DNA from 3 places in the Roseitalea sp. genome. Region 3 is predicted to be linked to each of the others. Evidence: riboswitches for the same ligand, from Rfam matches in the RefSeq annotation. Region 3 holds a riboswitch; each other region holds the start of a gene.
What was found. A riboswitch is a leader RNA that binds a small molecule or an ion and turns the genes downstream of it on or off. The one in region 3 is predicted to bind thiamine pyrophosphate.
Positions count from the first base shown of each region.

Region 1: it holds a riboswitch for thiamine pyrophosphate, as region 3 does, so the genes downstream of both, AC5E6L_RS01340 (YkoF family thiamine/hydroxymethylpyrimidine-binding protein) here and AC5E6L_RS06130 (FAD-dependent oxidoreductase) in region 3, are expected to answer to the same signal.
Region 2: it holds a riboswitch for thiamine pyrophosphate, as region 3 does, so the genes downstream of both, AC5E6L_RS07905 (ABC transporter substrate-binding protein) here and AC5E6L_RS06130 (FAD-dependent oxidoreductase) in region 3, are expected to answer to the same signal.

Region 1 is NZ_CFIFWG010000006.1:20,924-28,025, reverse strand. It holds gene AC5E6L_RS01360 (2-oxoglutarate dehydrogenase E1 component) at 1-1,068, shown strand, start outside; gene odhB (2-oxoglutarate dehydrogenase complex dihydrolipoyllysine-residue succinyltransferase) at 1,114-2,328, shown strand; gene lpdA (dihydrolipoyl dehydrogenase) at 2,371-3,780, shown strand; gene AC5E6L_RS01345 (MipA/OmpV family protein) at 3,967-4,725, shown strand; TPP riboswitch at 4,832-4,943, shown strand; gene AC5E6L_RS01340 (YkoF family thiamine/hydroxymethylpyrimidine-binding protein) at 4,935-5,543, shown strand; gene AC5E6L_RS01335 (ECF transporter S component) at 5,604-6,191, shown strand; gene AC5E6L_RS01330 (ABC transporter ATP-binding protein) at 6,163-7,102, shown strand, end outside.
Region 2 is NZ_CFIFWG010000066.1:3,165-10,266, forward strand. It holds gene accD (acetyl-CoA carboxylase, carboxyltransferase subunit beta) at 1-492, shown strand, start outside; gene AC5E6L_RS07900 (bifunctional folylpolyglutamate synthase/dihydrofolate synthase) at 551-1,870, shown strand; TPP riboswitch at 1,954-2,054, shown strand; gene AC5E6L_RS07905 (ABC transporter substrate-binding protein) at 2,457-3,347, shown strand; gene tenA (thiaminase II) at 3,344-4,012, shown strand; gene AC5E6L_RS07915 (ABC transporter ATP-binding protein) at 4,009-4,707, shown strand; gene AC5E6L_RS07920 (TenA family protein) at 4,704-5,066, shown strand; gene AC5E6L_RS07925 (TenA family protein) at 5,073-5,357, shown strand; gene AC5E6L_RS07930 (ABC transporter permease) at 5,354-6,094, shown strand; gene AC5E6L_RS07935 (TonB-dependent siderophore receptor) at 6,291-7,102, opposite strand, start outside.
Region 3 is NZ_CFIFWG010000045.1:2,661-9,762, reverse strand. It holds gene AC5E6L_RS06150 (ThiF family adenylyltransferase) at 1-136, opposite strand, end outside; gene AC5E6L_RS06145 (thiamine phosphate synthase) at 133-729, opposite strand; gene AC5E6L_RS06140 (thiazole synthase) at 726-1,487, opposite strand; gene thiS (sulfur carrier protein ThiS) at 1,490-1,687, opposite strand; gene AC5E6L_RS06130 (FAD-dependent oxidoreductase) at 1,677-2,657, opposite strand; TPP riboswitch at 2,795-2,892, opposite strand; gene AC5E6L_RS06125 (MarR family winged helix-turn-helix transcriptional regulator) at 3,081-3,680, shown strand; gene AC5E6L_RS06120 (DUF6522 family protein) at 3,677-3,997, shown strand; gene AC5E6L_RS06115 (hypothetical protein) at 3,994-4,401, shown strand; gene AC5E6L_RS06110 (nucleoside hydrolase) at 4,628-5,614, opposite strand; gene AC5E6L_RS06105 (LacI family DNA-binding transcriptional regulator) at 5,624-6,619, opposite strand; gene AC5E6L_RS06100 (sugar ABC transporter substrate-binding protein) at 6,775-7,102, shown strand, end outside.

The sequences.
Region 1 (7,102 bases), on a different contig from region 3:
GACTGGGCGACGGCCGAGGCGCTGGCTTTCGGCTCGCTGTGCCTTGAGGGCCATGGCGTGCGGCTTTCGGGCCAGGACGTCGAGCGCGGCACCTTCTCGCAACGCCATTCGGTCCTCTATGATCAGGAGACCGAGAAACGGTTGACGCCGCTCAACGAGATCAAGCCCGGCCAGGGCCGCTACGAGGTCATCAATTCGATGCTCTCGGAGGAGGCGGTGCTGGGTTATGAATATGGCTATACGCTCGCCGAGCCCAACGCGCTGACCCTGTGGGAAGCCCAGTTCGGCGATTTCGCCAACGGCGCGCAGGTGCTGTTCGACCAGTTCATCTCCTCGGGCGAGCGCAAATGGCTGCGCATGTCGGGCCTGGTCTGCCTTTTGCCGCACGGCTATGAGGGACAGGGGCCCGAGCACTCCTCGGCGCGGCTCGAACGCTTTTTGCAGATGTGCGCCGAGGACAATATGCAGGTCGCCAACTGCACGACGCCGGCCAACTACTTCCACATCCTGCGGCGGCAGCTCAAGCGCGAGTTCCGCAAGCCGCTGATCCTGATGACGCCGAAATCGCTGCTGCGCCACAAGCGGGCGACGTCGACGCTGGCCGAGATGAGCGGCGAGAGCGCGTTCCACCGCCTGCTGTGGGACGATGCCGAATATCGCAAGGACGAAGACGGCATCAAGCTCGTCACCGATTCCAGGGTTCGCCGCGTCATCCTGTGCACCGGCAAGGTCTATTACGATCTCCATGAGGCGCGCGCGGCGCGCGGCATCAACGACATCTATCTGCTGCGGATCGAGCAGCTCTATCCGTTCCCCGCCAAGGCGCTGATCACCGAACTGTCGCGCTTCAGGAACGCCGAGATGGTCTGGTGTCAGGAGGAGCCCAAGAACATGGGCGCCTGGGCGTTCGTCGATCCCTATCTGGAATGGGTGCTGGCCCATATCAACGCCAAGCACGCAAGGGTTCGCTACACCGGCCGGCCGGCCGCCGCCTCGACGGCCACCGGCCTTCTGGGCACGCACAAGGCGCAGCTCGAAGCGTTCCTCGAAGATGCGCTGGGCGAGTGAAACCAAAAGGCAATCACACACGCTTCAAAGTCCGGGAAAGAGACGATGGCAAAAGAAATCCGCGTACCCACGCTCGGTGAATCGGTCACCGAAGCCACGATCGGCCAATGGTTCAAGAAATCGGGCGAGGCGGTCGCCGACGGCGAGACGCTGGTCGAACTGGAAACCGACAAGGTGACGCTGGAAGTGCCCTCGCCGGGCGCCGGCACGCTTGGCGAGGTCGTCGCCAATGAAGGCGATACCGTCGAGGTGGATGCCCTGCTCGCGCTGCTCGACGAGGGCGAGGGGGCGAAGGCGGCAGCGCCTGCCGCCGAGGCGCCGGCCTCCGCCCCTGCGGCATCCGCGGCGGCCCCGGCCGGAACCGACATGCCGCCGGCGCCGTCGGCCGCCAAGATGATGGCCGAAAAGGGGCTTGCCGCCGATCAGGTCGAAGGGTCCGGCAAGCGCGGCCAGGTGCTCAAGGGCGATGTGCTCGATGCGATCGCAAAGGGAGCCGCCGCAGTGCCCGCCCCGGCGCCGGCGCCGCAGGTCGCCCGCGCCCCCTCGTCCCAGCAAGAGGCCGGGCGCGAGGAACGCGTGCGCATGACCAAGCTGCGCCAGACCATCGCGCGGCGGCTCAAGGACGCCCAGAACGTTGCGGCCATGCTGACCACCTATAATGAGGTGGACATGAGCGCCGTCATGGCGATGCGCAAGAAATACAAGGACCTGTTCGAGAAAAAGCACGCGGTCAAGCTCGGCTTCATGGGCTTTTTCACCAGGGCCGTCACCCATGCGCTCAAGGAGATCCCGTCGGTCAATGCCGAGATCGACGGCACCGACATCGTCTACAAGAACTATGCCCATATCGGCGTCGCCGTGGGCACCGACAAGGGGCTGGTGGTTCCGGTGGTGCGCGATGCCGATGCCATGTCGATCGCCCAGGTGGAGTTGGAGATCGGCCGGCTGGGCAAGGCGGCCCGCGACGGCAACCTGTCGATGGCCGATATGCAGGGCGGTACCTTCACCATCTCCAATGGCGGCGTCTACGGCTCGCTCATGTCCTCGCCGATCCTCAATGCGCCGCAGTCCGGCATTCTGGGCATGCACAAGATCCAGGAGCGCCCGGTGGCGATCGACGGCCAGGTGGTGATACGCCCGATGATGTATCTGGCGCTCAGCTACGATCACCGGATCGTCGACGGCAAGGAGGCGGTGACCTTCCTCGTTCGCGTCAAGGAGAGCCTTGAGGACCCCGAGCGCTTCGTGCTCGATCTGTGATCATCGGACAGCACTGAAGCCGCAGCAATAAAGAGGAAAATGATGGCTTATGACGTTGTGGTGATCGGCTCGGGACCGGGCGGCTATGTGTGCGCCATCAAGGCGGCGCAGCTCGGCCTGAAGACGGCGATCGTCGAGAAATGGCCGACGCTGGGCGGCACCTGCCTGAACATTGGCTGCATCCCGTCAAAGGCGCTGCTGCACGCCTCCGATGTCTTCCATGAGGCGGGCCACGGCCACAAGGCGCTCGGCGTCGATGTGGGCAAGCCCAAGCTCGATCTCAAGGCGATGATGGCGCACAAGGACGCCACCGTGAAATCCAATGTCGACGGCGTCGATTTTCTGATGAAGAAGAACAGGATCGACGTCCATCGCGGCACCGGTTCGATCCTCGGCGAGGGCAAGGTCAAGGTGACGCCCGGCGAAGGCGAGCCCACCGAGATCGACACAAGGCACATCGTCATCGCCACCGGCTCGGATGTCGCCGGTATTCCCGGCGTCGATGTCGCGTTCGACGAAAAGGTGATCGTCTCGTCGGAGGGCGCGCTGTCGCTGGGCAAGGTGCCGGGCAAGATGATCGTCGTGGGCGGCGGCGTGATCGGTCTGGAATTGGGTTCGGTCTGGTCGCGGCTCGGCGCCGAGGTCACCGTGATCGAATATCTGGACACGATCCTGGGCGGCATGGACGGGGACGTCGCGCGCCAGTTCCAGAAAATGCTTGCCAGGCAGGGCCTGACCTTCAAGCTCGGCGCAAGGGTGACCGACGTGCGCAAGGCCGGCAGGGGCGGCCATGTCACCTACGAGCCGGTCAAGGGCGGGAACACCGAAACGCTCGACGCCGATGTCGTTCTGGTCGCCACGGGGCGCAAGCCTTACACGGAAGGGCTGGGGCTGGCCAAGGCCGGCGTCGTCATGGACGATCGCGGCCGGGTCGAGATCAACGAGCACTGGCAGACCTCGGTGCACGGCATCTGGGCGGTCGGCGATGTGGTCAAGGGGCCGATGCTGGCCCACAAGGCCGAGGACGAGGGCATGGCGGTGGCCGAGCGCATCGCCGGCCGGGCCGGGCACGTGAACTATGACGTGATCCCCAATGTCGTCTACACCGAACCGGAAGTGGCCTCGCTTGGCAAGACCGAGGAGGAGCTCAAGGCCGACGGCGTCGACTACACGGTCGGCAAGTTTCCCTTCAGCGTCAATGGTCGCGCGCGCGCCACGCTGGCGACCGACGGTTTCGTCAAGATCCTGGCCGACAAGGCGACCGACCGGGTGCTCGGCGCGCACATCGTCGGCAAGGGCGCGGGCGATCTGATCCATGAATGCGCGGTTCTGATGGAGTTCGGCGGCTCGTCGGAGGACCTGGCGCGCACCTGCCATGCCCACCCGACCATGAGCGAGGTGGTGCGCGAGGCGGCGCTTGCGGCGGCGACGGGCAAGCCGCTGCATATGTAGGCAAATCCATGGCGGCATCTGTGCGCGCCATGATGAACCGTTTGTAAACCATGTCCTGCTTCAGTCGAGGCCCGAGGCATTTGAGCGATCTCGTCATCCGAACCGGTTCTGCTGCGTAGACGGCTTGACGGAATCGACCGACCACCGTCTTTGTTCCCGCAAGCGTCCGACAAGGAAATCAGCACCATGTTCAAGCACGTCTCCGGCGCCTGCGCCGCCCTTGTCCTCGCCATGTTCGCAGCGGCCGCGCCCGGCCTGGCGCAGGAGCGACCGGGAATCGATCTGGAACTTGGAGGCGGTGGCCAGTTCGCGCCGCGCTACGAGGGCGCTTCGCAGATCCTGGTCACGCCCTATCCGATCGTTCGCATCAAGCGCCTTACACTGCCAAACGGTTTCCAGCTCGGCGGCCGCAAGGGCGGGGTTTCGATCGGGCCGTCCTTTGCCGTTCGCGGTGAACGCACCGCCGCCGACACGCCGGCCCTGACCGGTCTTGCCGATGTCGATCTGGCGATCGAGTTCGGGCTCGAAGCCGGCTACGAGGCTGACCATTTCCGCCTCCACGCCAGCCTGCGGCGCGGGTTTGGCGGCCATGAGGGCTGGACCGGCGAAGCGGGCGCCGATGTCGTCGTCAGACCGCGTCCGGGCCTGAAAGTCCATGCCGGCCCCCGACTCTCCTATGCGGATGCGACCTATGTCGACACCTATTTCAGCGTGCCCGCCGGAACGGCGGGGTTCGCCGCCTTCGATGCCGATGCGGGTATCAAATCCTGGGGCGTTGAGACGGGCGTGCGCTACGACGTCAGCGCCGGATGGGCGGTCGAGGGGCTTGCCGCCTATGAGCGGCTGACCGGTGATGCGGGCGCCTCGCCCGTCACGGCCCTGGGCAGCCGCGACCAGTATCGCTTCCGGCTGGGGCTGGTGCGCAAGCTCCGGATCGACTTCTGACCGCGCTCGCCCGCGCCCCACGCTGCGTCGAACCGCTCGTCTGCGCGGCCGCGTGCCGGGCGCGGCCGTCGGGCGTTTACAAGGCCGCCCGCGCCCGCTAACAGTGATCTGTCGACAGGGGTGCCCCGTGATGCCGGGGCTGAGATGCGGCGCGCAAGCCTGCGGACCCTCAAGCTGATCTGGATAATGCCAGCGGAGCGAGGCGAGCCATGTTTTCCGGCGCACAAGTGTCCCTGTACCCCATGTCCGACGATTTCGTCGGCATCATCACGGGCGCGCTCAAGGCGCTCGATCCTCATCGCGACCATCTGCGGATCGAGACAGACGATATCTCCACCCTGGTGGTCGGACCGCCGCAGATGCTGTTTGCCGCCATGCGCGACCTGTTCGTCTCCGCCGCCGCGACGGACGCCCATTGCGTCTTGTCGGCGGCCGTCTCGCGCGGCTGTCCCGGCGAGCCGGACGATCCGATCTGCACGCCGATCGCGGGCCGGATGTCGGACGAGCCGCTCGAACGGCGCGCCGCCGCTGCCCTGGAAGCGGTCAGGGCGGCACCCCGGACGGGGCGGCACGTCGCCTGCCAGTTCTCGCTCTATCCGCTCGGCGCCGACCATCATATGGACGAGATCTATGGGTGTATCGGCTTTCTGAAGGGCTCTGGCGTCTTCGACCGGTCCAAGAACTTCTGCACCAGGCTCTGTGGCGACGCCGGCGCGGTGTTCGCCGCGCTGGGCGAGGCGTTCGTCCGCTTCGGTCCGGCGAGCGGCCATGTCGCGCTCGACGTAACGGTATCGGCCAACAGCCCGACCCGTCCCTGAACGCGCGTCGTGCGTTGCGGCGCTCTTGTTCCCCCAACTTCCTCACGAAAGGGGCATGCCATGACCGGAAGCAATCTTTGGACCTTGCGCGAAACGCTGATCATTGCCGTCCTCGGCGCGGTCTTCGGCGTTCTCTATCTGGCCTGGGTGCAAGTGTGGCTCATCGCCCAGGCCGTGTTCGGCCCGGTCACCATGGATGTGGTCATGGGCTTCTGGTTCATCGTCTCGATGATCGCGGCGGCGATCATCCGCAAGCCGGGCGTTGCCCTGACCTCCGAGGTGCTGGCGGCGGCCACCCAGGTCCTGCTCGGCTCGCCTGCCGGCTTGATCCTGCTGCTCTCGGGGCTGGTCCAGGGGGCGGGCGCCGAGGCTGTCTTCGCGGCCACGCGATGGAAGCGCTACTCGCTGCCGGTGCTGATGGCGGCCGGCGTCGGCGCGGCGGTGTTCTCCTTCATCTATACGTGGATCCGCTTCGACTATGGCGATCTGGCGCCGACGCTGCTGGTGGTCATGTTCACGCTGCGCTGCCTGTCGGGCGCGCTGCTGGGCGGCCTGCTCGCCTGGATCGTCGTCAACGCCCTCTACAGGACCGGCGTTCTGTCCGGCCTCAGGATCGATCATGACCGTCGCGCGACGGCCGCCGCTTGACGTTGCCGGGCCCGTGCCGCTTGCGTGGTGGGATCGCGTCACGGTGCGCTATCCCTACGCGCGGCGCGCGGCGGTCGGCCCTGTGTCGCTTGCGGTCCGGCCCGGCGAGCGCATGCTTGTGCTCGGACCGTCCGGCTCGGGCAAGTCGACCCTTCTGCAGACGCTGACCGGCATCGTGCCGCAATCGGTGCCGGCGGCGGTCACTGGCCATGTCCGCCTCGACGGCCGGTGCGTTGCGGACCGAAGCCCGGCCGGCTGGGCCGACACGGTCGCCCAGTTCTTCCAGGACGCCGACCGCACGCTCACCGGCCTGTGCGTGGAGGACGAGATCGCCTTCGCGCTCGAAAACCGCGCCATGCCGGATGATGAGATCGCACGGCGCGTCGAGGCGGTGATGGCGCAGGTCGGCTTGCCGGCGCACTGGCGGACGCGGCGCACCTCGACATTGTCGGGCGGCGAAAAGCAACTTGTCGCCCTTGCCGCCACGCTGGTCGCCGAAGCGCCCATCTTCGTGGCCGACGAGCCGACGGCCAGCCTCGCGCCGGCGGCGGCGAACCGCGCATACGATCTGCTGCTTCAGACCGGCGGAGAACAGGCCGTGCTGATCGTCGACCATCGCCTGGACGCGATGATCGAGGCCGTCGACCGTGTGGCCGTCATCGGCGATGACGGCGCCCTGATCGCCCAGGGCGCACCGGCGCCCCTGTTCCGGGCGCATGGCGACCGGCTCGATTCCCAGGGTATCTGGACACCCCTTGCCAGCCGTCTGGACCTGGCCCTGCGCAAGGTCGACCTTGCTCCGCCCACCGCGCCCTTGCGCCTTGAGACGCTGCTTGCCCATCTCGATGCATCGGACGGTGCCTGCCGGGCACGCGCGCGCGCCGCGCTCGCCGATGTGGCCGCCCCGCTCG
Region 2 (7,102 bases), on a different contig from region 3:
ATCCTGTCATTGATGCAACTGCCGCGCACGACCGTCGCGGTCGAGATGCTCAAGGAGGCGGGCCTGCCCTATATCGTGGTTCTGACCAACCCGACCACGGGGGGCGTGTCGGCCTCCTACGCCATGCTCGGCGACATCCATATCGCCGAACCGGGCGCCGTGATCGGCTTTGCCGGCGCGCGCGTCATCGAGCAGACCATCCGCGAGAAGCTGCCCGAAGGCTTCCAGCGCGCCGAATATCTGCTCGACCACGGCATGGTCGACATGGTGGTGCCGCGGCCGGAACTGCGGCCGACCGTCGCGCGCCTGCTGCGGATGCTGACCGGGCAGGATGCGTCGGTCGAGAACGGGCCCGCCGAGCCGATGGTGATCGAGCCGCCCGAAACGGCCCCGCGGCCCGAAGCCGAGGCCGCACCCGCCGAACCGGCGGAAGCCGAGGCGGCCGCTTCCGCGCCGGCCGACATGGCACGCAAATCCTCTTCCGGCTTCTGACGGAGCACGGACCGTGACCCAGCATGATTCAAACCCGCCGGCGGCGGGAGCCGACTTCATGGCGCCCGACCGGGCAAGCCGCGCCATCGACGCGCTGATGGCGCTGCACCCCGCAGGTTTCGATCTGACGCTCGAACGCGTGCGCCGCCTGCTTGCCGCGCTCGGCGACCCGCACGCGGCGTTGCCGCCGACCATCCATATCGCCGGAACGAACGGCAAGGGTTCCTGCGCCGCTTTCTGCCGGGCGCTTCTGGAAGCGGGCGGCCACCGCACCCACGTGCACACCTCGCCCCACCTGGTGCGCTGGCACGAACGCTTCCGCATCGCCGGTGCGCTCGTCGACGACGCCGTGCTGGCCGGGGCGGTCGCGCGCGTGGCCGCCGCCAATGACGGCGCCAAGATCACCGTGTTCGAGATCCTGACGGCGGTCATGTTCGTCCTTTTCAGCGAGAACGAGGCGGACGCGGCGGTCATCGAAGTGGGCCTTGGCGGCCGCGCCGACGCGACCAACGTGATCGAGCGGCCCGCCGTCAGCGTCATCATGCCGATCGGTCTCGACCATCAGGCCCATCTCGGCGACACGGTCGGCCTGATCGCCGGCGAGAAGGCAGGCATCATGAAGCCGGGCGTTCCGGTGGTCATCGCCGCCCAGCCCTATGCGGAGGCGCGGGAGGTCCTGGCGGCGCGCGCCGAAGCGCACGGCTGCCCCGCGCGTCTCTATGGCGAGCACTTCATCGCCTTCGAGGAACATGGCCGCTTCGTCTTCCAGGACACCGAGGGCCTTTTGGACCTGCCGCTGCCCGCGCTGCGCGGCCGGCACCAGCTCGCCAATGCGGCTGTGGCGATCGCGGCGCTGCGCGCCGGCGGGTTCGTCATTACCGAAGCGGGCGCCGAGCGGGCGATGCAGGCGGTCGACTGGCCGGCGCGCATGCAGCGGCTTGCAAACGGCCATTTGACGGACATCGCCCCGCAGGGCGCCGAGATATGGCTCGACGGCGGACACAATCCGGACGGGGCGGCCATGGCCGCCGAATTCCTCGCCGCGCGCGAGGAAGAGGTCGAACGGCCCCTGTTCATGATCACGGGGATGCTCGAAGCAAAGGACGCGGCGGGGTATCTGCGCGTGTTCGAGGGGCTGGTCCGGCACGTCTTCACCGTGCCGGTGCCCGACAGCGAGGCCGGCCGCGATCCTGGCATGCTCGCGGGCCAGGCGCGCGAAGCGGGACTTTCGGCGGAACCGATGGACGATGTGGCGTCGGCCCTGCGCCTTATCGCCGAAAGCTGGAACGGGCTCGAACGGCCTCCGCGCATCCTGATCGGCGGCTCGCTCTATCTTGCCGGCGCCGTTCTGCGCGAGAACGGCACGCCACCCGCCTAGAGCGGTTTGTCATCAAGGACACCGTGACGGCTGTCCTTTCCGGAAATCGGTTTGACCAAAGGGGAGCTGGGCTGTAATCGATAATTGAACTGTTGGGGTGCCCGTACGGGCTGAGATGCGGCGACGCAAACCCATTGAACCTGAACCGGTTAGGACCGGCGTAGGAAACAGCACATGGACGCCCATATCCACATCGCTTTTGCCTGCATGCCCGGCCTGGTCCGCACCAGAGGGGTATGCGCATGGTGGCCAACGCACTGACGATGGCCGGCCCGGATTCGGGCGGCCTGATCACCTATGACGCAGCCAGTTTGCGCTTTGGCGGATTTCGCTTCGATGGCGCATCCGACCCCCCGCCAGCCACCACCTTCACCGCGCCGTCTGCGATAGCGCCCGGCGATTTCCTGCCCCGGCCAACGGGCCGTGCTGGCGCGCCGGTCGGGCCTGGCATGCGGCCGAACGGCTTTCGCGACATTGGAACGGGAAGACCAGGCTTCCCGCTCCTGGAGACGGATCCACGAGATTAAGGAGAACTTTCGTGAAACATCTGCTGACTGCCGCCGGCCTCCTGCTGGCGACGCCCGCCATGGCGCAGGACAAGGTGACCCTGCTGCTGGACTGGTTCATCAACCCTGACCATGGTCCGATCATCGTGGCGGAGGAGTTGGGCTATTTCAGCGATCAGGGCCTTGAGGTGGAAATCATCCCGCCCGCCGATCCGTCCGCGCCACCGAAACTGGTGGCGGCGGGTCAGGGCGACATCGCCATAAGCTACCAGCCAAGCCAGCATTTGCAGGTGGCCGAGGGCCTGCCGCTTATCCGGGTCGGCACGCTGATCGCGACACCGCTCAATTGCCTGTTGGTGGTCAAGGATGGCCCGATTCAGGAGATCAGCCAGCTGAAAGGCGGCAGGATCGGCTTCTCGGTCGCCGGGATCGAAGAGGCCGTCCTGACGGCGATGCTGGACCGGCACGGGGTTGGCCTTGATGAGGTGGAGATGGTGAACGTCAACTTCTCGCTTTCGCCTTCGTTGATGTCGGGCCAGGTGGATGCGGTGATCGGCGCCTACCGGAATTTCGAACTGAACCAGATGGAAATCGAAGGTGTCGAAGGCCGCTGCTTCTATGTCGAGGAAGAGGGCGTGCCGACCTATGACGAACTGATCTATGTCACCAATCCCGACCGCATGGACAAGGATCAGATCCGGCGCTTCCTGCGCGCCACGGAACTGGCCACCCAGTATATCGTGAACAACCCCGACAAAAGCTGGGAGCTGTTCAAGAATTATGCACCGGAACTCGATGACGCGCTGAACGCCAAGGCCTGGGTCGACACACTGCCGCGCTTTGCCTTGCGGCCCGAGGCGCTGGACGAAGGCCGTTATGCGCGCTTTGAGCGGTTTCTGGCCGACAGCGGCCTGATCGAAGGCACACGGCCCGTGTCCATGCTCGCCGTCGATCTGGGAGCGGAAGAATGAGTTTCGGTGCGACCTTCACCGCCTGGCGGGACATGACACCCCAATGGTCTGCCTATGCCAAGCACCGCTTCGTACGGGGGCTGGGCGACGGCAGCCTGCCCCGCGCGGCGTTCGTGCACTATCTGCGCCAGGATTACGTCTTCCTGATCCATTTTTCGCGCGCCTGGGCGCTGGCGGTCACCAAGGCCGACACGGTCGAGGAGATGCGGCTTGCGGCGGGCACGGTCAACGGGCTGATCAACGGGGAGATTGCATTGCACATCAAGACCTGCGCCAAAGCGGGTATTGATGAGGCAGATCTGTTTGCCACCGAAGAGCGGCCGGAAAATCTTGCCTACACGCGCTATGTGCTCGATGCCGGCCATTCCGGCGACCTGCTGGATCTGCTGGCGGCACTGGCGCCTTGCGTGATGGGCTATGGCGAGATCGGGGCGGCATTGGCTGCCTCGTCACGCTCGGATACCTATGCCGGCTGGATCGCGACCTATGCCGGCGACGACTATCAGCAGGTATGTCGCGATGTGGGCGCATTGCTTGACGGTGCGGTAGCGCGACGTCTGGGCGATGATCCGCAAACCAGTCCCCGCTGGGCGGCGCTGCACAAACGGTTCGCCACGGCGACAAGGCTGGAAGTGGGCTTCTGGGACATGGGGTTGTCCCCTTGACCGCGCTTTCGCTGTCCGGATCGGCCTCGATCGACGGGGTACCCATTTTCACCGGGATGGATTTGACGCTTGCGCCCGGCCGGTGGACCTGTCTGCTTGGCGCCAGCGGGGTGGGCAAATCCACCGTTCTGCGGCTCTTTGCCGGCTTGGATGATGCGATCGAACTTGACGGCACGATTGAAGGCGCGGGCAATGTCGCGCTGATGGCGCAGGACGATCTGTTGCTGCCTTGGCTGACCGCTTTGGACAATGTCCTGATCGGCGCGCGGCTGCGGGGCGAGGCGCCGGATCCAGCGCGCGGCGCGCAGGTCCTGTCGCGTGTCGGACTTGCCGGTCATGCAGACAAGAAACCGGGCAGCCTTTCGGGCGGGCAACGGCAACGCGTGGCTCTGGCGCGCACGCTGATGGAGGACCGCCCGGTCGTTCTGCTGGATGAGCCTTTCTCCGCGCTCGACGCGCTGACCCGCCTGCAAATGCAGGATCTGACGGCGGAGCTTTTGTCCGGTCGGACCGTGCTTTTGGTGACCCATGATCCCGGCGAGGCGGCGCGGCTCGGACAGACGATCGTGATCATGGCCGCCGATGGCCTGCTGGATGTGCCGGCACCGCCCGGAACCATCCCCCGCCCGGTGGACGGTGCCGATGTGCTGCGAACACAGGCGGACCTTTTGGGCCAACTGAGGAGACAGATATGAACGCGACCGAGTTTCTCAGATCGCAGGTTGCCGAAGAGTGGCGCGCCGCGACGACGCACGCCTTTACCGATGCGCTGGCAGACGGGTCGCTGGATCGCGAAAAAATGGCCGGATACCTGCAACAGGACTACCAGTTCGTCGATGGCTTCGTGCGGCTGCTGGCCTGCGCGGTGGAACACGCGCCCAGCCTTGCCGACGCGGTGCCGGGGGCGCGGTTCCTGGGCCTGATTTGCGGGCCGGAGAACACCTATTTCCTGCGTGCCCTCAAGGCGCTGAACGTGCCGGAAGCCGCCACGCCCGCCCCCGAAACGCAAGCCTTTCAAGCGCTGATGACCGAGGCGCGCGCCTCGGGCCGTTAGGAGATCATGCTTGCCGTGCTGGTCGTGGCGGAATGGACCTATCTCGAGTGGGCGTCCCCCTTCGAGAAGCGCGCCGGTGACCTGCCCTTCTGGCTGGGTGAGTGGATCACGCTGCATTCGGGAGCCGACTTCGCGGACGTGGTGGATTATCTGCGCGGACAGCTTGACGCTGTATGGGAGGGTCTGGACGACGCCGAGCGCAGCGATGTCGCAGCGGCATTCTCGCGCGCCGTCGCCTTGGAGCGTGCCTTCTTCGATGCCGCCTGGACCGGGTTCAGGGTGCAGCGGTGACCGGGTGGCGGGCAGGTATCGCGGCGACGCTGCTGGCGCTGGCCGTCTGGCAGGCGGTGGTCTGGCTCACAGGCGTTGCGCGGTTCATCCTGCCGCCGCCCGCCCTGGTGGCGGAAACCATCTGGAACAGCCGCGCGCTTCTGGCCGGCCATGCGGCCATCACCGTGGCAGAGGTGCTGATTGGCCTCGTTCTGGGCGCGATGCTGGGCTTTGCCTCGGCCATTGCGCTGGCCGCCTCCCCCATGGCGCGGGCGCTGGTGCGGCCAATGCTGGTGCTTAGCCAGGCGGTGCCGGTCTTTGCGCTGGCACCGATCCTGACGCTCTGGCTGGGCTTCGGGCTGTGGTCAAAGGTCGCCATGGCGCTGCTCATCATCTATTTCCCGGTGACCTCTTCGTTTTTCGATGCTTTGATACGCACCAATAACGACTGGATCGGCATGGCCCGTGTCATGGGCGCGCGACCCTGGCGCATCATGTGGCGCATCCGCATTCCCGCCGCCCTGCCAGGCTTTGCAAGCGGTCTGCGGCTGGCCGCGGTCTACGCGCCCATCGGTGCGATCATCGGGGAATGGGTCGGTGCCTCACGCGGGCTGGGCTATCTGATGTTGCTGGCCAATGGCCGGGCCAAGACCGATCTGATGTTCGCTGCGTTGATCGTGCTGGCGGTACTGACCATCGTGCTCCATGCGGGCGTGAACAAGCTGTGCGAAAGAACGCTGGACCGAAAGGCGACATGAGGGGCGCCCTTGGCATCATAAAGGTTTTGGTCGAGCAGCCGACAGTTGTGGGATGAGACCTGCTTGGGGGCGCGATCCTAAATCTCTGTGCGTCTAAAGCGGTCTGCGTGCCCCCCAATTCATGGAAAACGCTTTATCTCCTTGATTTTTCGCGTTTTCGAAGCGCGAAACCGCATGCACTTTCACTGAAAACGCTCTAGAATCGCGAGGTCAAGGACAGGCTGATCTCGCGCCCCGACCCATACGAGCAGACGAACTCGGTCTGACATCCGGTCACATGACGTTCATCTGTCAGGTTGGCCGCCACAAGATTGAGCTGCGCGCCATTGTCGAACGTGTAGCGCGCAACGGCGTCAAACAGCGTATAGTTGGACACTTTGAGCGTGTTCGACGCGTTTGCAAAGCTCTCACCGCGATGGCGTACGCCCAGACCGGCCGAAAACCCGTCAAGCGCGCCGAAAAAGTCATATTCCCCATACAGCGAAAGCTCCATTTCGGGAATGAGCGTCGGCGACTTTCCGACAAGGCTCGCATTGGAATCCCTGGTGATTTCGGCGTTAAGGAACGTCGCCGCGCCGGCCAGGCTGAAGCCGTTGCCGAAATCGTAGCGTCCTTCAAGCTCGGCGCCTTGAACGCGCACTTCGCCCAACTGATCGAAATTGGGGAAAACGCCGGTGACCACATTGGTCTGGTCGATCCGGAAGATCGCGCCGGCCAGCGAGAAGTTGCCCCCTTCGGGCGCCCATTTGAACCCGGCCTCGACCTGCCGGCCGCTTTGGGGCTCTGTGACCCCGTTGGCCGGCGACGCGATCAACGGATCAAAGAAGCTCGAAAGCGACACATAAGGCGTAAAGCCGCCGGCGAACGCATAGGCGAGAGCGCCCCGCCAGGAGGTCTCGCTGTCGTGCCGGTTGAAGGCTCCCCCGCCATCCTGTTCGGTCTGCACGAAATCATGGCGCAAGTTGAGCGTTGTGATCCATCCGCCGCCAAATCGGATCTGGTCCTGGA
Region 3 (7,102 bases):
CGGCGCCGGCGAGATAGTGCAGGACCGGCACGCCGAGCCCACCCGCGCCGACGACCAGGACACGGGCCGCGCGCAGCCGATCCTGCCCGGCGGGGCCGACCTCGGGCAGCGCGGTCTGGCGGGCATAGCGGGTCATGCGCACACCCTCAGCCAGTCGCCCATCCGCGCATCGGGGTCGCAATGGAGCGTGATGTCGGTCACCGCGGCGATCAGATCGGCGCCGGCCTCGAACGCCGCGGGCGCGCGCTCGACGCTCATGCCGCCGATGGCGCATAGCGGCGTCGTGCCCACGCGGCGCTTCCACGCGGCCAGCCGGTCAAGGCCCTGCGGCGCCCAGGGCATCTTCTTCAGGATGGTCGGATAGATCGGCCCCAGCGCGACGTAATCGGGCGCAAACGCCAGCGCGCGGTCGAGTTCGGCATCGTCATGGGTCGAAATGCCAAGGCGGAGGTTGGCGCGGCGAATGGCGGCGATATCGGCACTGTCCAGATCCTCCTGCCCGAGGTGAAGCCACTCGGCGCCAAGCGCGATGGCCAGTTCCCAATAATCGTTCACCACCAGCGCGGCGCCGTGCCGGCGGCAGATGTCCAGCGCCTCGGATATCTCCCGGCGCAGGTCCTCCTCCGGCCGGTCCTTGATGCGCAGCTGCACCAGCTTCGTCCCCAGCCGGACGGACCGGGCGACCCAGGCCGCGCTGTCGAAAACCGGGTAGAAGCGCGGCAAGCTCATAGCCAGGCCCTGCCGATGACCGGGGTGGAGGGCTGGCCCATGTCGCGCACGGGCATCGGACCGGCGGCCGAGGCCATCGCGCCCGCCTCGGCGGCCAGCGCGAAGGCCCGCGCCATGGCCACCGGATTGCGCGCTTCGGCCACGGCGGTGTTCAGCAGAACCGCGTCATAGCCCATCTGCATGGCTTGGGCGGCATGGCTGGGCAGGCCCAGTCCGGCGTCCACCACCAGCGCGATGTCGGGGAACGCGGCCCGCAGGGTCCGCAGGCCGTGCGGATTGTTCAGCCCCTGGCCGGACCCGATCGGCGCGCCCCAGGGCATGAGCACCCGGCAGCCGGCATCCACAAGCCGCTTGGCAAGCACCTGATCCTCGGTCGTGTAGGGGAAGACCTTGAAGCCGTCGGCGCACAGCGCCTCGGCGGCCTCCACCAGGCCGAAAGGATCGGGTTGCAGCGTATCGGCGTGACCGATCACTTCGAGCTTGATCCAGTCGGTCTCGAAATATTCGCGCGCCATGCAGGCGGTGGTGATGGCCTCGCGGGCGGTGTGGCAGCCTGCCGTGTTGGGCAGAACATGAATGCCGAGCGCGCGGACGATATCCCAGAAGGCTTGTCCACTCTCACGCTCGCGCCGGAGCGAGACCGTGGCGACCGAGGCACCACTTTCGCGGAAGGCCGCTTCCATCACGGCCGGCGACGGATAGCGCGCCGTGCCGAGCATCATGGGGGTGGTCAGGCGTACGCCATAGAAATCGCGCATGCCTAGCCTCCCTGCATCGCGGTCAGCACTTCCAACCGGTCGCCGGGCGACAGCGCCGTCTCGTCGCGCGCGGCGGCGGGAACGAAGGTCCCGTTGAGCGCCGTGGCAACCCGCTGCTCGCCCCAGCCCAGCATTTGCAGCGCGTCCTCGACCGTGGCGGCCTCGACATCCTGCGGCACGCCGTTCACGTCAATTTTCATGGACGAGATCCCCTTTGTGTCCCTTGGCGAGACAGGCCGCCGCCTGTCGCGCCAAGGCCGGCGCCATGAGATAGCCGTGGCGGAACAGCCCGTTCACATGCAGCACGCGGCCGCGCCGGACGATGCGCGGCACATTGTCGGCAAAGGCCGGCCGCAGGTCGGCGCCCGTCTCGACGATTTCCGCCTCCGCAAAGCGCGGATCGAGCGCATAGGCCGAAGACAACAGCTCCAGCGCCGCACGGGCGGTCACGCCGGACCGATCGGCGCTTTCGATCTGCGTCGCGCCGAGCATGAAAAGCCCGTCCTCGCGCGGGACGACATAGAGCGGATGGCGCGGATGCAGAAGGCGTATGGGGCGGTGCAGCACGATCTCGCGGGAGCGCAGAACTATCATCTCGCCTCGCACCCCGCGCAGATCGCCGAGCGCGTCCCGCGCGGCCAGGCCCCGGCAGTCGATCACGGGGCCGGCAATGTCTTCCGGGCATATGTGTGCCCGTTCGATCGCGACGCCCTTGCCGGCAAGGTGCCCCACCAAATCGGCCAGCGCCCGTCGCGGTTCGATATGGGCTTCGTGCTTGAAGAAAAGTCCGTGCCGGTGGCGGCCTTCCAGTTCGGGCTCCAGCCGGGCGATGCCGGCACCGTCGACCGGTTCGTGCCCCAGGGTGCGGCCGGCGAACGCGTCGAGATCGGCCCGGTCGCGTTCGGGCGCGAGCACCAGCGTGCCGCGTTCGGTCACCTCGGTGACCGCGGCCCAGGCCGCAGCGGCGTCGCGGCCATGGGCGACGACGACCGGCTCTGCCAGCGCGCCCTCGCAGTCCGGCGCCAGCATGCCGCCGGCCCACCATGAACAGCCGTGCCGCTCGGGCGCGCCGGCCCGGTCGACCAAGTGCGGCGTCAGGCCCTGCTCAAGCAGGGCCCAGGCGGCCCAAAGGCCGGCCACGCCCGCGCCGATGACCGTAACGTCAGCCATCGGCCAGCGGGCGTCCGCGCCCCGGCTCGGTCTTGACAGATGTTTCGTGCATCCGGTGAGGATTGAGTCCAGGGTTCTCCATCTCTCCCCTTTCAGGCCGGGGAGACGCGATGACAATCAGGACGTTGGCGCCCGGAAGACGAACATCGCGGACTCCCTACGCCAGCATGATCTGGTTCAGGTTCGAAGGGTGCTTCTCAGAACGCGGCAAGCGCGGACGCCCCTGTCCAACGCTCCAAGGTTTAGGTGGCCCGCTTTGACGTGTCAATGCATTCGCCTCGAAGCGCCTGCGTGACCGATCAGCCGGACAGTCTCGAAGCGAAATCATTTTTAGTATCGTATCGAAATCATAATTTCGCCAAAGAAGTTTGGCATCGCTATCATATACAGTGACCCTCCAAGCTCTCGGGGAAGGACCTCGGCATGGCCAGCCGCGTGATCGCCGAATTGATCCTGCACCTTGGGCGCATCGCGTCGGGCGACGGCCTCGTGGGCGGGTTGACCCCGACACAGTGGACCGGATTGAGATATTTCGCCAGGGCCAACCGTTTCTCGCGCACCCCTTCGGCGTTCGCCGCGTTCCACGGCACGACGCGGGGCACCGCCTCCCAAACCATCAAGGGTCTGGTCGCGGACGGCTATCTGCAACAGGCCCGTTCCGACACCGACGGCCGAAGCGTCAGGCTGGATCCGACGCCGAAAGCCAGGGCGCTTTTGAAGGACGATCCCATCGAGGCCCTGGTGCGAGCCGCGGACGCTCTGCCCCCGGGCGTCCGCGGCAGTTTTTCCGCCGTGCTCCAGCGCTTGCTTGGGAGCGTTGCCTTGCAGGCGGGCAAACCGCTGTTCGGGACCTGTAAAACCTGCGTTTATTTCAGAGGGGACGGTTGCTGCCAGGACGGCGCGGACGCCTATGAATGCGGCTTTTTGAGCGAGCCCCTCGCGGCGGACGAATTGGAGCAGCTCTGCATCAATTTCTCATCCGGCAGGTTCGGGCAGCCGGGTATCGGAACGGCGCGGCGATGACGACGATTCCGCGTGCGGCCGTAGAGGTGAACAATGCACAGATCACCATCGATGCCGAAGTGCTGGCGCCCAGGCTCGGCCTGACGGTCGAAGCGCTGAAGCAGAACATGGCCAAGGGCCTGGTCGTGAGCCTTGCCGAAACCGGCCAGGACGAAGATGCGGGCCGCACGCGCCTGACGTTCCGATATCGCGCGCGGGCCTGGCGCGTCGTGATCGAAGCCGACGGCAGCCTGCTCGAAGACCCGTTGCCGATCGCCGCAGGCAAGCCTGCGAATGATGCGCTCAGCCTCTTCGACCTCGCCAGGGGCGCATCATGACGGCCGTCTCCGAAAACGCTTTGCCGACGACACAATCGCTGGCCGGACGGGCGCGGACACACCTTCAGAGGATCGCGGCGCGCGGTGAGCCGATCACATACAAGGCGCTGGCCGACGCGCTGGACCTTGTCCCTCCGAACACGATCCATCAGCTTACCGAAGCGCTCGAACGGCTGATGCGACAGGACGCGGCCAACGGACACCCCTTCATCGCGGCGCTCGTCATCAGCCGCGCCCGGGGCGGGATGCCGGCGCCCGGCTTTTTCGACATCGCCAAGGAACTGGGGCGCTTCGACGGCGACCCGTCGGGCCCGGACGCGGCGGCGTACCACGGCGCGATGGTCGATGAGGCAATCGCTTTCTGGCGCGGGACCGGCCTTCCGGGAGATGGTAGCGGTGCATGAGCAGTGACATTCCGACATCCGGCAAGCAGGCGCGTTTGCGCCTCGCTCCGGACACCATCACCATGCCGGCGCGCGCGCATATCGTCATCGTGGGGGCAGGTTTCGGCGGGCGCGCAAGCCTTGCCTGCGCTGTTCCGATACCGTGACCGAGGCCAGCTCGCCACGATCGGCCGCAAGGCGGCTGTCATCGCGTTCGGGCGCCTGCGCTTGAAGGGATGGCCCGCGGTCATGGCGTGCTGCGCGCATGGGGGCTCTCCAACGCGCCGCGTTCCGGCCATGCGAGGATGGCATCCATGATGTGGTCCACGAGGGGGCGCGCATCGACCGCGACGGCGACCTCGCAGTTTGCGCGCTTCGCCGGTCGAATGTTCGCCAGCCTGGCGGTGGTCAGATTGCGGAAATCGCAGACCGTCATGCCGCGCGTCAGCCCGTCGCCCGCCTCGATCTCGACCGGGCAGCGCGCATAGGTGATCAGGTCCGGAACGATGAAGGGGACCAGCGCGCACGGATCGTGCAGCGATGCGCTCGACAAGCCGTGGATCTCGTTCAGCCTGTCCCTGAAGAAGCCGAGCAGGGCGCCATAGGTGCGGGCGATGCGGCCGCCCGCGTTCAGCCGCTCGATGTCGCGGGCGGTCAGCCCGACCTGCCGCGTCACATTGAGGCCGACCAGCCAGAGCGGCACGCCGCTCGCAAAGACGATGTCCGCCGCTTCCGGGTCGCACCAGATGTTGAACTCGGCCACGGGCGTGGTGTTTCCGACCTGGGTCGTCCCGCCCATGCAGCTGATGGCGCGCAGCCAGGCGGCAAGGCGCGGCTCCTTGCGCAGGGCCATGGCGACATTGGTCATGGGGCCGACCGGGCAAAGCACCAGTTCGCCGCGGTGGCGCCGCGCGGTCTCGATGATGAAGTCGACCGCGTGCGCATCCACCACATCGGTGTCCGGCATCGGCAGTTCCGCGCCGTCGATCCCGGTCTTGCCATGGACGTCGCCACCGTGTTCGAACGATCTTGTGAGGGGCCGCGCGCAACCGCGCGCGACCGGCACGTCCAGACCGAGAAGCGCGACCAGCGACAGCGCATTGGTCGTCGTCTTGTCGACGGATTGGTTGCCGTAGACCGTGCTGATGCCGACCAGGTCGAGATGGGACGCGGCGTACAGGATCGCCGTCGCATCGTCATGGCCGGGGTCGCAGTCGATCAGTATCTTGGTCATGTCCTGTCTCTACTCGGCCCGGGTCGATCCGCGTTCGACCAGGAACGGCGCGATGACGTGCCGGTCGGTCTTGCCGTGCAGCCCCTTGGCCAGCGCGAGCGCCGTCTTCACGGTGGCGAACGTCATCTGCTCCAGGTTCTGATCCACGCTCGTCAGGTCGTATGAGGGCCAGCCGGCGAGCGCGGAGTTGTCATATCCCACGACCATGGGCGGCCGGCGGCCCAGCCGCGAACGGGCGGCGTCGAGCAGCGCGAAGGCGAGCGTGTCGTTGGCGCAGAAGACCGCATCCACGCCGCTGGACAAAAGCGGTGCCGAGGCGGCCATCGCCGGAGCATGGCCATAGCGGCTCTGTGCCCGGACCCCGAGCGCAAAGCCCCTTTGGCGAAGACGTTCCACGAAGCCCGCCTCGCGGTCGATGCTGATCGTGGTCCGGTCCTCGCCGGCGAAGAAGCCGAACGAGGCGGCCCCCCGCTCGACGAGATGGTCGGCGACGATGGCGCCGGCCAGCATGCCGTCGCCATGGACGACGCTGACATCGTCATCGCCGTCATGCTTGTTCATCAGGACAAGCGGCTTCTTTCCCGCCCGGCAGGCCGCCACGATCTCCCTGCTGAACGGGGCCGCCAGGGCGATGACGGCATCGACCTGATAGCTCATCAGCCGCTCTATGGCGCTCTCGGCGCCGGCGGCGGTGTCCCCGACGAAGACGAGCGGCGCCAGTTTCAGCGAGCCGAGCTTGTCGATCAGAAGCTGCAGGGCGTGGGCGTGATAGGGGTTGTCGAGGTCGGTCACGACAACGCCGACGATCCCCGTGCTCTGGTTCTTCAGGCCGCGCGCGATCAGATTGGGCTGGTAGCCAAGCTCGGCGGCCGCGGCCAGAACCCGCGCCCGCGTCTCGTTGGAGATCCGCGGGTCGCCGGACAGAACGCGCGAAACGGTCGAACGGGAGATGTTGGCCAGCGCGGCCACCTCGAAGGATCGGACCTTCTTGCTGCTCTTGTCCAAGCACATCCCCCGGCTGGCGTGATCCGGCCCGTTGTCAACCAAAACTTCCCTCTTGACTAGAACGTGCGCTTAATATGCATTATTCACACGTGTGCACAATCGAAATCTCGGAATCAGGTAGGAGGAGCCCAATGCCTATAGCAAGACGTCAATTCATGGCCGGTGCCGCGAGCATGGCCATCGCCGCCTCCATCAGCCGCGCCGCGGCGCAGCCGGTGACCCTGTCGGCGCCCTGGATGGGATGGCCTGAGGAACAGGTGGTGCCGCTGATGGTCGCCTTCGAGGCCGAGACCGGCATCGGCGTATCGGCGGAGCGGCTGCCGATCGCCGAACTGTTCCGGACATTGGAGGTGCGCTTGCAGGCGCGCAACGCATTGCCGGACGTCTATCTCGTCGACGGCCCGCTCACGGCCTCCTATGCGGCCCGTGGGCATCTGTTGGCGCTCGACGACACGCTCGGCGCGGATCGCGGCCGTTTCGTGC